3 regions of the Micromonospora sp. NPDC051141 genome follow, and region 1 is predicted to be linked to each of the others. Evidence: riboswitches for the same ligand, from Rfam matches in the RefSeq annotation. Region 1 holds a riboswitch; each other region holds the start of a gene.
The links. Region 1 has a riboswitch for cobalamin ahead of bluB (5,6-dimethylbenzimidazole synthase). Riboswitches for the same ligand answer to the same signal wherever they lie in the genome.
Positions count from the first base shown of each region.

Region 2: linked by a shared signal. The riboswitch ahead of ACIA6B_RS24760 (acyl-CoA thioesterase) and the one ahead of bluB (5,6-dimethylbenzimidazole synthase) in region 1 are both predicted to bind cobalamin.
Region 3: linked by a shared signal. The riboswitch ahead of ACIA6B_RS24795 (peptidase) and the one ahead of bluB (5,6-dimethylbenzimidazole synthase) in region 1 are both predicted to bind cobalamin.

Region 1 covers NZ_JBITFD010000020.1:31,850-35,114, reverse strand. The annotation lists gene cobN (cobaltochelatase subunit CobN) at 1-448, opposite strand, end outside; cobalamin riboswitch at 784-913, opposite strand; gene bluB (5,6-dimethylbenzimidazole synthase) at 1,110-1,751, opposite strand; cobalamin riboswitch at 1,785-1,988, opposite strand; gene ACIA6B_RS29355 (cation:proton antiporter) at 2,324-3,265, shown strand, end outside.
Region 2 covers NZ_JBITFD010000014.1:91,511-94,775, reverse strand. The annotation lists gene ACIA6B_RS24770 (ABC transporter ATP-binding protein) at 1-411, shown strand, start outside; gene ACIA6B_RS24765 (ECF transporter S component) at 408-1,304, shown strand; cobalamin riboswitch at 1,367-1,514, shown strand; gene ACIA6B_RS24760 (acyl-CoA thioesterase) at 1,721-2,167, shown strand; gene ACIA6B_RS24755 (LysE family translocator) at 2,171-2,794, shown strand; gene ACIA6B_RS24750 (superoxide dismutase) at 2,888-3,157, opposite strand; gene ACIA6B_RS24745 (superoxide dismutase) at 3,165-3,265, opposite strand, start outside.
Region 3 covers NZ_JBITFD010000014.1:99,795-103,059, forward strand. The annotation lists cobalamin riboswitch at 1-135, opposite strand, end outside; gene ACIA6B_RS24790 (hypothetical protein) at 210-695, opposite strand; gene ACIA6B_RS24795 (peptidase) at 730-1,785, opposite strand; cobalamin riboswitch at 1,884-2,019, opposite strand; partial or broken gene ACIA6B_RS24800 (5-methyltetrahydropteroyltriglutamate--homocysteine S-methyltransferase) at 2,273-2,773, opposite strand; gene ACIA6B_RS24805 (hypothetical protein) at 2,970-3,224, shown strand.

The DNA of each region.
Region 1 (3,265 bases):
GCCGGCCGGGCACGATCTCCGGATCGCCGTGCACGCCGTAGGCCGGGGTGGGCACGGGCGGGGCGAAGCCCTCGCCGGTGAGCAGCACCCGGTCGGCCAGGAACCGGGCCAGCCGGCCCAGGTTCGCCGGGCCGCCCTCGACCAGGTACGCGAGCGCCTGGGTGACCACACCGGACGGCACGGTGGAGACCGCCATCAGCTCCGCGTCGGGCAGCGCCTCACCGCCGAGCACCACCGTGGGGACGCCGCCGGCCAGCACGGCGGCCAGCCCGTCCGGCCACGTCTGCCGGCCGCCGAGCAGGCGTACGACGGCGAGATCGACGCCGTCGACGAGCGCGGGCACCGCGTCGGCGGCGACCCGTGCGGGGTTGGCGAGCCGGTAGTCGGCGTCGCTGGCGCGGGCGGCCAACAGGTCGGTGTCGGCGGTGGAGAGCAACAGGATGCGCACGGGAAACTCCGGAGAGTGACGCTCGGGGTCGCACGGAGGCGACCGGGGCGAAGCGGGAGGGGAGCGGCGTCAGCGGGTGCGGCGACCCGCGGCGCGACTCACCGGGACGCGGGTCGGCGAGCGGTCAACGCCGGCGGCAGGCGCCCCGACCGAAGGGGTCCACGGTCCCGGGTGCGCCGGCGCGGGGCATGCCGGCACGACCGGCGCCCTGCCGGGCGACGGGTGCGGCGGAGCGTCCACCGTGCGGGTCATGACGATGATCGTCGATGAAAGAGATGCCGTGCGTCATCGGGTCCTCCTCGGGTGTCCACGCCCTGGGGTACGTCCGACGGCCGAAGTATCCTGGCTTCCGGATCGACGCTCTCCCCCGGCCTTCCAGCCGCACGCACACGGCCGTGACTCGCGAGGGGGGATCGCTCCCCGGTGACAGTGGCGGGACCGCGCCGGAATCGCACCGGCTTCCTTCACTGCCGTCAGGCCGCGAATGCTGCCACACCTTCCGACCCCGGGTCAACGCCCCTCCCGCCAGGGGTGGGCGCGATCGCGCCATCGAAATGCGTTGATCGGTTTCTCCGGATGGGACGCCGTCACGATCACCCGGGCCGGTGACCCTGCCGCGCGATGCCGGCCGGGCCACCGGCCCCGACCCGGTGGACCGACGTCAGCCGGTGACCGATCCGGGGTTCCAGCGGTCGTGGTGGATCGCCGCGCCCAGGGGGCGGCGACGACGCCAGCCGTGCCGTTCGAGATCGGGCACCGCTTCGAGGTGGGTGACGGGGCCGAGGCAGAGCCAGGCGACGGGTCGGATGCCCGCGGGAATGGCGAGCAACCGCTGGAGGAACCGCTCGCGGTAGAACGACACCCAGCCGACGCCGAGGTTCTCGGCGGCGGCGGCCAGCCAGAGGTTCTGGATGGCCAGGCACACGGAGTACAGGCCGGCGTCGGCGATGGCGTGCCGGCCCAGGACCGCGGGGCCGCCACGGTCGGGGTCGTAGGTCACCACGATCGACAGCGTGGACTCCATGATCCCGTCGATCTTGATGCGGGAGAACCGCTGGGCCGCCTCGGCGTCGAGAGTGGCGGCGAACGTGTCACGCTCGGCCCGGACGTGCCGGTGGAACGCTTCGCGCAGGTCCCGGTCACGGACCAGGATGAAATCCCACGGCTGGGACAGTCCGACACTGGGCGCGGCGTGCGCCGCGGCCAGGACCCGGTCGAGGACACCGGGGTCGAGGGGCTCGCCGGTGAACTGGCCGCGGACGTCGCGGCGACGGTGGATCACGTCGTAGATGTCGCTGATCATGGGCAGGCTCCCGCTGCGCTCATGCCCCACCCGGTGGGGCCGATGACGCGAGGCCGGTCTTCGGACTCCCAGATCAACACCGGTCCGCCCGCCTTCCCAGCCGGTTCGGCCAGTGACTGCGCACACGTGCGCGTGGGCGGCAGTTCCCTGGTTACCGCGGCGGGCCCGTGCCGGAGTCACACCGGCTTCCCGATTCTCCCCACCACCGGGTGGGGCACCTCGCAACAGTTCGTGCCGCCCGGCACAATACCCTGATCGAGGACCGCGCCCGTGGCGGGATGGAGACTCACAAGCGGTCATCCGGCGGCTTACCTCTCCGCACGTTCCGACAGCACGATCCGCGCGCCCCGAGAACGCGTCGGCCGCCTTCCCGCGAGCTTTCCCGATCCGGCTGTCCGATGTCTTGAGTGATCTCAACGAATTTGGGAAGGTCGATTCGTTGGCGACAGTCAATCCGGGAGTGGTGCTTCGTCGACCGGCTGACGCCACGGCCCACACCGACGCCGCGGCGGGTCGGCTCCGCCACGGCGTTTCCCGGCCGCGTCCGCGCGCCCGCACCGAAAGGACTCCTGGTGGCCGTACCGGTCGCACCTCTCGGCACCCATCCGCTACTGATCTTCCTGCTCCAGGTGGGCATCCTGCTGGCCGCCGCCATCGCGCTCGGGCGCCTCGCGGTACGCGCGGGCATGCCCTCGCTGGTCGGTGAACTGACCGCGGGCGTGGTGCTCGGTCCGTCGGTCCTGGGCGCGGCCGTGCCCGACCTGTCCCGGTGGCTGTTCCCCCAGCAGCCCGAACAACTGCACCTGCTCGACGCGGTCGGTCAACTCGGCGTGCTTCTGCTGGTCGGCCTCACCGGCATGCACCTGGACCTCGGGCAGCTACGCCGCGCCGGTGGCGCGGCCGCCCGGGTCAGCATCGGAGGACTCGTCGTCCCCCTGGCGCTCGGCGTCGGCCTGGGACTGCTCCTCCCGTCCAGCGTGCTCCCGGCCGGCACCGACCGCCCGGTCTTCGCCCTGTTCCTCGCGGTGGCGATGGGTGTCAGTGCCATCCCGGTCATCGCCAAGACCCTGTGGGAGATGCGACTGCTGCACCGCGACATCGGCCACCTGATCATGAGCGCGGCCATCGTGGACGACGTTGTCGGCTGGCTGCTGCTCTCGGTCGTGGCCGCGATGGCAGCCGGCAGTCTCGGCGGCCTCGACATCGCCCTCGCGGTCGGCACCGTGGCCCTCGTCGTCGTGGTCGCCCTCTGGCTCGCCCGGCCGCTCGTCGGCGCGCTGCTGCGGCGGGTACGAGCGGGTGGAGAGCATGGTCCGACCGCCGCGTCGGTCGTGGTGATCCTGCTGCTGTTCGCCGCCGCCACCCACGCGCTGCACCTGGAGCCGGTCTTCGGCGCCTTCGTCGGCGGTCTGGTGATCAACGGCTGCGCCGGCCTGGACCGGAATGCTCTCGCCCCGTTGCGGCTGGTCGTGATGAGCGTCCTGGCGCCGCTGTTCTTCGCCACCGTCGGCCTG
Region 2 (3,265 bases), on a different contig from region 1:
GTCCCCGACCTGCCCGGCGACCGGCACCCCCGCGACCTGTCCGAGGGACAACGACTGGCCCTCGCGCTGTCCGTCCAGCTCACCGCCGCCCCACCGGTGATCCTGCTCGACGAACCCACCCGCGGCCTGGACTACCACGCCAAGAAACAGTTCGGCACGCTCATACGGCAGCTGACCGCCGCCGGCCGGAGCGTGGTGCTGGCCACCCACGACGTCGAACTCGTCGCGACAATGGCCGACCAGGTGATCGTGATGGCCGACGGGGAGATCGTCGCCGAGGGCAGCACCGCGGAGGTCATGCTCGCCTCACCGGCCTTCGCGCCCCAGGTCGCCAAGGTCCTCGCACCGCAACCGTGGCTGACCGTGGACCAGGTGGCCACCGCGCTTCGCCCTGCCGGAGCGCCGACATGAGCGTGCTGCGGGTCGCGCCGCGCACCGCCGTGGTGCTGACGCTCGCCTCGGCCGCCGCGCTGGCCACCTTCACCTGGCCGTTCTTCGTCCCCGCGCAGCCCGAGACCACCGCCCGCACCGGTGAGGCGCCGCTGGTCTTCGTCATCATGCTGCCGGTGCTCGTGGCGCTCGTCCTGGCCGAACTCAGCTCCGGCGGCATCGACAGCAAAGCCCTGGCGATGCTCGGCGTGCTCGCCGCCGTCAACGCCGCGCTGCGTCCCCTCGGCGCCGGTACCGCCGGCATCGAAACCGTCTTCTTCCTGCTCGTCCTCGCCGGCCGGGTCTTCGGCCCCGGCTTCGGGTTCCTGCTCGGCTCCACCTCGCTGTTCGCCTCCGCCCTACTCACCGCCGGGGTCGGACCGTGGCTGCCGTTCCAGATGCTGTGCGCCTCGTGGATCGGCCTCGGCGCCGGACTGCTGCCGTCCCGACTGCGCGGCCGGGCCGAAACCGCCGTGCTCGCCGGATACGGGGCGCTCGCCGCCTACGGCTACGGCCTGCTGATGAACCTGTGGTTCTGGCCGTTCAGCACCGGCGCGGACACCCAACTGTCCTACCTGCCGGGCGCCCCGGTGCTGGAGAACCTGCACCGCCTGGCCGTGTTCAGCGCCGTCACCTCCACCTTCGGCTGGGACACCGGCCGGGCAATCACCACCGCCGTGGCGATCATCCTCGCCGGCCCTGCCGTGCTCGCCGCGCTACGCCGCGCCGCCCGGAAGGCGGCCTTCGGCGCACCGATCACCTTCGCCGCACCCGAGCCGCTCCCGGTAAAGCCCGTCGCACCCGACCCGCAAACGGGCGTTCACGGCGCCCAGGGAGATACCTCACACCAGCCCTCGCGACCACCCCAGCCATGACCGGCGGCGGGATACGCTGCCGGACGGCGCTGGTTCGCCCGGCCAGACCCGGCCGAGTGTCGTAAGAGGGAACCCGGTGGAAATCCGGGACTGCCCCGCAGCGGTGAGTGGGAACGACCGCCGTCAACGAAGCACTGGGTTTCACCGCCTGGGAAGCGACGGCCAGTAGGAGACCGGCGACCCCGGCCACGCCCACGAGTCCGAAGACCTGCCCGCGCCGCGCACACAACCGTCTGCGCTGCCGTCGGCTCCGCGGGAGGGCTGCACGGGTGGCACGCCGCGCCGGACGCGGTTGGCCCCCGCCAGCGTACTCACGGCCCCGGCGGTGTGGCCCCGAGGGACGGACTACCACCGTGCACGACACCACCATCGCCGGCCGGGCGCCGTCGGCGTCGCACCTGACGCTGTCGCAGATCATGGACCAGCACCACACCAACCTGATGGGCACGGTCCATGGCGGCCGGATCCTCAACCTCATCGACTCCGTCGCCGGTGTAGTCGCCGCCCGGCACTCCGACGGACCGGCCGTCACCGCCGCCATCGACGAGACCGCCTTCCTGCGCGCGGTACGCGTCGGCGACGTCGTCCACGTCGACGCCCGGATCACCTGGGCCGGCCGCAGTTCCATGGAGGTCGCGGTCAAGGTCACCGCCGACCGGTGGGACCGGGCCGTACCCCCCGTCGACGTGGCCACCGCCCACCTGGTCATGGTCGCCATCGACGACGACGGCCAAACCCGGACCGTCCCACCGCTGCTGCCCCAGACCGACGGCGACCGGCGCCGCTACCGCGAGGCGCAGATCCGCCGACAGCACAGACTCGCCCTGCGCCAGGCACTACTCGACGGCGCCGGGGAGGGCTGAAACATGCTCGGACTGTCCACAGCGACGCTCGCCGGCTACCTCGCCGCGATCGTCGTCCTCATGGTCACCCCCGGCCCGGACATGATGTTCGTCCTGGCCAACGCCACCCGCTACGGCACCCGAGCCGGGATGGTCGCCGCGCTCGGCGTCGCCGCCGGGGAGACCGTGCACGTCACGGCGGTCGTCGGCGGCCTCGCCACCGTGATCTCGGCTTCGCCGCTGCTGTTCACCGCCATCCGATGGGCCGGCGCGGCATACCTGATCATCCTCGGCGTGCGGACGCTACGCAGCGCCCACAATTCCAGCGCCACCGCAGCGCGGTCCGACGACCGGGACGGGCGGGCGTTCCTGCGCGGACTGGTGACCAACCTGCTCAATCCGAAAATGATCCTGTTCAGCGTGGCGTTCCTGCCCCAGTTCGTCCACCCGGGAGCGGGGAACACCACCGCGCAGCTGATCCTGCTCGGTGCGCTCTTCGTGGCCGTGCAACTCGCCGTCGACATCGCGCTGGGCGCCGGCGCCGGGCGGCTCGCCGGCCGGCTGGCCAGTGGCCGCTGGTCGCGCCGGATCAACCGGGTATGTGCCGTGGCGTTCGTCGCGCTCGGACTACGGCTGGCGACCGGCTGACACCCCGACCCGCCCGACGACGCGATCCTGGCGCTTCGCCCCGGCCGTGTAAGGCCGGGGCGGGACGCTCCTCCGCGCGCGGAGGAGCCGACCTCAGGGTCTCTCGGATGGTCGGTCGTCCGCGGTCGCGGCGACCAGCAGGGACAACTCTCGCATCAGGTCGTCCATGGACTGGCCGCTGCCGGCCCGCACAAGGCCGAGGGCCAGATCGGCAAGCAGATAGAAGCCGAGCGTGCGGGCCCGCTCGCCGGGGAACGCGGCGAGGAGTTCCTCGGCGCCGTCAAGGTCACCGCGGTGCTTCGCGGCGATAACCCCGGCGGCGCGTTGGACCAGTTCGGCCGCGGCGGGGGTGGCTGCGGTCACGCCGGGATCACATCGTCGGGCTGGTGGCGCGGGCGGCGCCGAACCGGGCGGTCACGTCGGCCCAGTTGACCAGGTTCCACAGCCGGTCGACGTAGTCGGGGCGCACAT
Region 3 (3,265 bases), on a different contig from region 1:
CCCAGGCGAGGCGTTCCGGCTCGCGAGAAGGCTCTCGCTCACGGTTGCGGGTCAGCGCCGGCTTCTACCGGCTTCCCCCCACACGGGACGTATGCAGTTGTGTCCCCGGCGTACACCGGGTGCGGTCACCGTACCGCCCGGACGCCGTCCGGCGCCAGGGCGGTGACCGGGACCCGCTGCGATGCCGGTCACCGCCCTGGCGCGGCTCATCAGGGGGCGGTGATGCCCGGTGCGGCGCCGGCGCCGAACGACCAGCCCTCAACGCTGCCCGGGGCGGGGTTGTAGCTGGCCGCGCCGGAGGAGCTGTAGGACCAGGGGCCGCCGTGCGGCGCATGCCAGTACGACCAGTAGGCGGTGGCCGGTGGGGTGTTGACGCACGGGTCCGTCGCGGCGGTCGGCTTGCCGTTGATCCGACAGACGAACGCCAGCCCCCAGCGCTGGGTGCCGGTGACCGTGAACCCGGCACCCTGCAGAGCAGCGATCCCGGTCGCCGGGTCGCCGGGAGCACAGCCGACCTGGATGCCGCCGCCGAGGGCGGCGTAGTCGACGACGACGGTGACCCCCGAGGTGCCGGTGCAGGCCGCGGCCTGCGCGGCCTGCGGCGCGGGCTCGACGGCGGTCAGGGCGACGGCGGCCAGCGCGGCGGTCAGCAGACCGGCGAGCCGGGCCCGGATGGTGGATGGACGAAGGGACACGGATCCTCCTGAAGGTGGTCGGATGGCAGGGCGCTTACGGGCAGGCGAGGACGGGTGCGCCGGGGGCGGCGCCGGCGGCCGACAGGTCGGCGTAGCCGGTGCCGGTGAGGCCGAGGACGGCCTGGGCGGTGGCGCGGGCGGCGGTGTCCGGGTCGAACGCGCCGCCGTCGAAGTCGACCGCGCCCCGCCGGTCTGGCGTCGACGCGCAACCGACCTGCAGCCCGGCCAGGAACCGGTGCGCCCGGGCCCAGGCCAGCGGCCGGCCGGCGGCGCGCAGTGCCTGCGCGGCGAGGCCGGTGCTGTTGGCGTTCGGGACGCCGTCCGCATTGGCGAAGCCACCGTCGGGTCGCTGCACCGAGACCAGCCAGCGCAACCCGGCGGCGGCGTCGGCTCGGCGGCCGGTGGCCCGCAGCGCCTGCACAACCAGGGCGGTAGCGTCCACATCGGAGTGGCACGTCGGTTGGGCGGGCAGCACCGGGTAGCCCCCGTCGGGACACCGGGTGCCGGCCAGCCATGCAGCCGCTACCGGTGGCGCACCCTGCGAGGTGCGATCCAGGGCGAGTAGGGCGAAGGACTGGCTGAAGGCGTTGCTGTAGTCGCCGTAGGCCGACCGGTCGGAGAATCGCCCGGTGGGCGCCTGGAGCGACCGCAACCGGGCGATCAGGTCGACCCCGCCGACGTCGGTCGGGTTCCCGCTGCGGACCTCGACGGCGAGGGCCAGCTTGGCGGTCGCCCCGGCGTACGCCTCGGCGGCGCCGTCGCCGAGGTAACCGTCCCGGACGTCGGGTCGGGTGACCCAGGCCAGGGCCCGCGCGGCGGAGTCGTCGGCGACACCGGCGGCGGCGAAGGCGAACACCGCGTCCAGGGTCAGCCCCTGGTCCGGGTACGCGACGCCGTCGAAGACCACCTCGAAGCGTTCTCCGTCGACGAGTTGCCGGGCCAGCCACCCGGCGGCGGCCTCCGGCCGGTTCGGGCCGGGGACGGCGGCTACCCGTCCGGTCACGGCGGATGCGGGGGCGGCGAGGGTGAGGGCGGCGAGTACGCCGCAGAACAGGGCGAGCAGGGGATGCCGGCTCAGGCGGACGACCATCGGAAGCGCCTTTCCGGCCCGGCGGTCGTCAGAAACCCGGCCGACCGGCGGTACGCGGAGTCGACCGGGACTCCGACCCGTGGGCCACGACGGGTGGGGGAGCGGATGCGCGCGTACGCCGGGTATTCGGGCTCACCGCCGGGTGACTTGCCACCTCGGACGGCCTACCGTTGCGGGCCAGCGCCGGACTTCGACCGGACTTCCCCCGCACGGACGCGCGTTTGGTTAAGTTGTGGCGACAGTCTGGCTGGCCGCGACCACCCATGTCAATCCGTCGTCGGCCGTCAGCGGACAGTAACCGCCGTCTGCTCGCCGCGCGTGGGGATCGGCCGGTGCCGCGGGCCGGGTGGAGCGGGCCGCCACTCCACCCGGCGCGCCGGTTAGCTGCCGCGTACCTCGACCGCCGCAGTGACCAGGTGTTCCAGCGACGCCTCGACTCCGGGTAGCCGCGGGTCTTCAGCCCGTAGTCGGGGTTGACCCACAGCCGCTGCGCGGGGACCGCCGCCGCCCGCAGCAGCGCGTCCACGACCTCGCCCCGGGACGGCACCCGGGGCGAATGGATCTCCCACACCCCGGGCCCGACACCGCGCTGGTAGCCGATCGCGGCGAGATCGTCGAGGACCTCCATCTTCGACCGGGACACCTCGATGCTGGCGACGTCGGCGTCGAGGGCGTCGATGGCGGTGATGACCTCACCGACCTCCGAATAGCACAGGTGGGTGTGGATCTGCGTGCCGTCGGCGAACCCGCAGGTGGCCAGCCGGAACGCACCGACCGCCCAGTCCAGGTAGGCCATCTGGTCGGCCCGCCGCAGCGGCAGAGTCTCCAGGATCGCCGGCGCGTCGACCTGGATGATCCGGATGCCTGCTGCCTCCAGGTCCCGGCACTCTTCCCGCAGCGCCAGCGCGACCTGGTCCGCGGTGTCGCCCAGTGGTTGGTCGGTCCGGACGAACGACCAGGCCAGGATCGTCACCGGACCGGTGAGCATGCCCTTGACCGAACGGTCGGTCAGCGACTGGGCGTAGGTGGACCAGTCGAGGGCCGTCGCCCATCGTATGCGCCCGACAGGTGCTGTGGGCAGACCTGCCCGGCCCTCGGGAGCGGCGTTCGCTGCCGCATCGTCGATGCGCGACCGAGTAGCGTCGCGACATCGGGCACAGGCCTGCGACGGCGGAGGGGAACCGGTGGGTCAGAAGATCGACAGGGTGACGTTCGTGGTGGACGGCAGCGAGTGGACCGCCATGCGGCCGGAGGACTTCGAGCGACTGGACGCCTCCCGCAGGCAGGTCGGCGCGACCGCCGCCCGGGCCAACCGGTTGGAGCACGAGTTGCGTCAGACACGGGCCCGCCTGGCGCGGATCGAGGCGATCGTCGCCGAGGCGGACCCGACGCACTGCATGTGCGAGCGCCTTACCAGGGCGCTCGGAGACCCGACGTGACACCGTCGCCGGCCAGAAGTCGTCGTCGAATCTGACGCTGC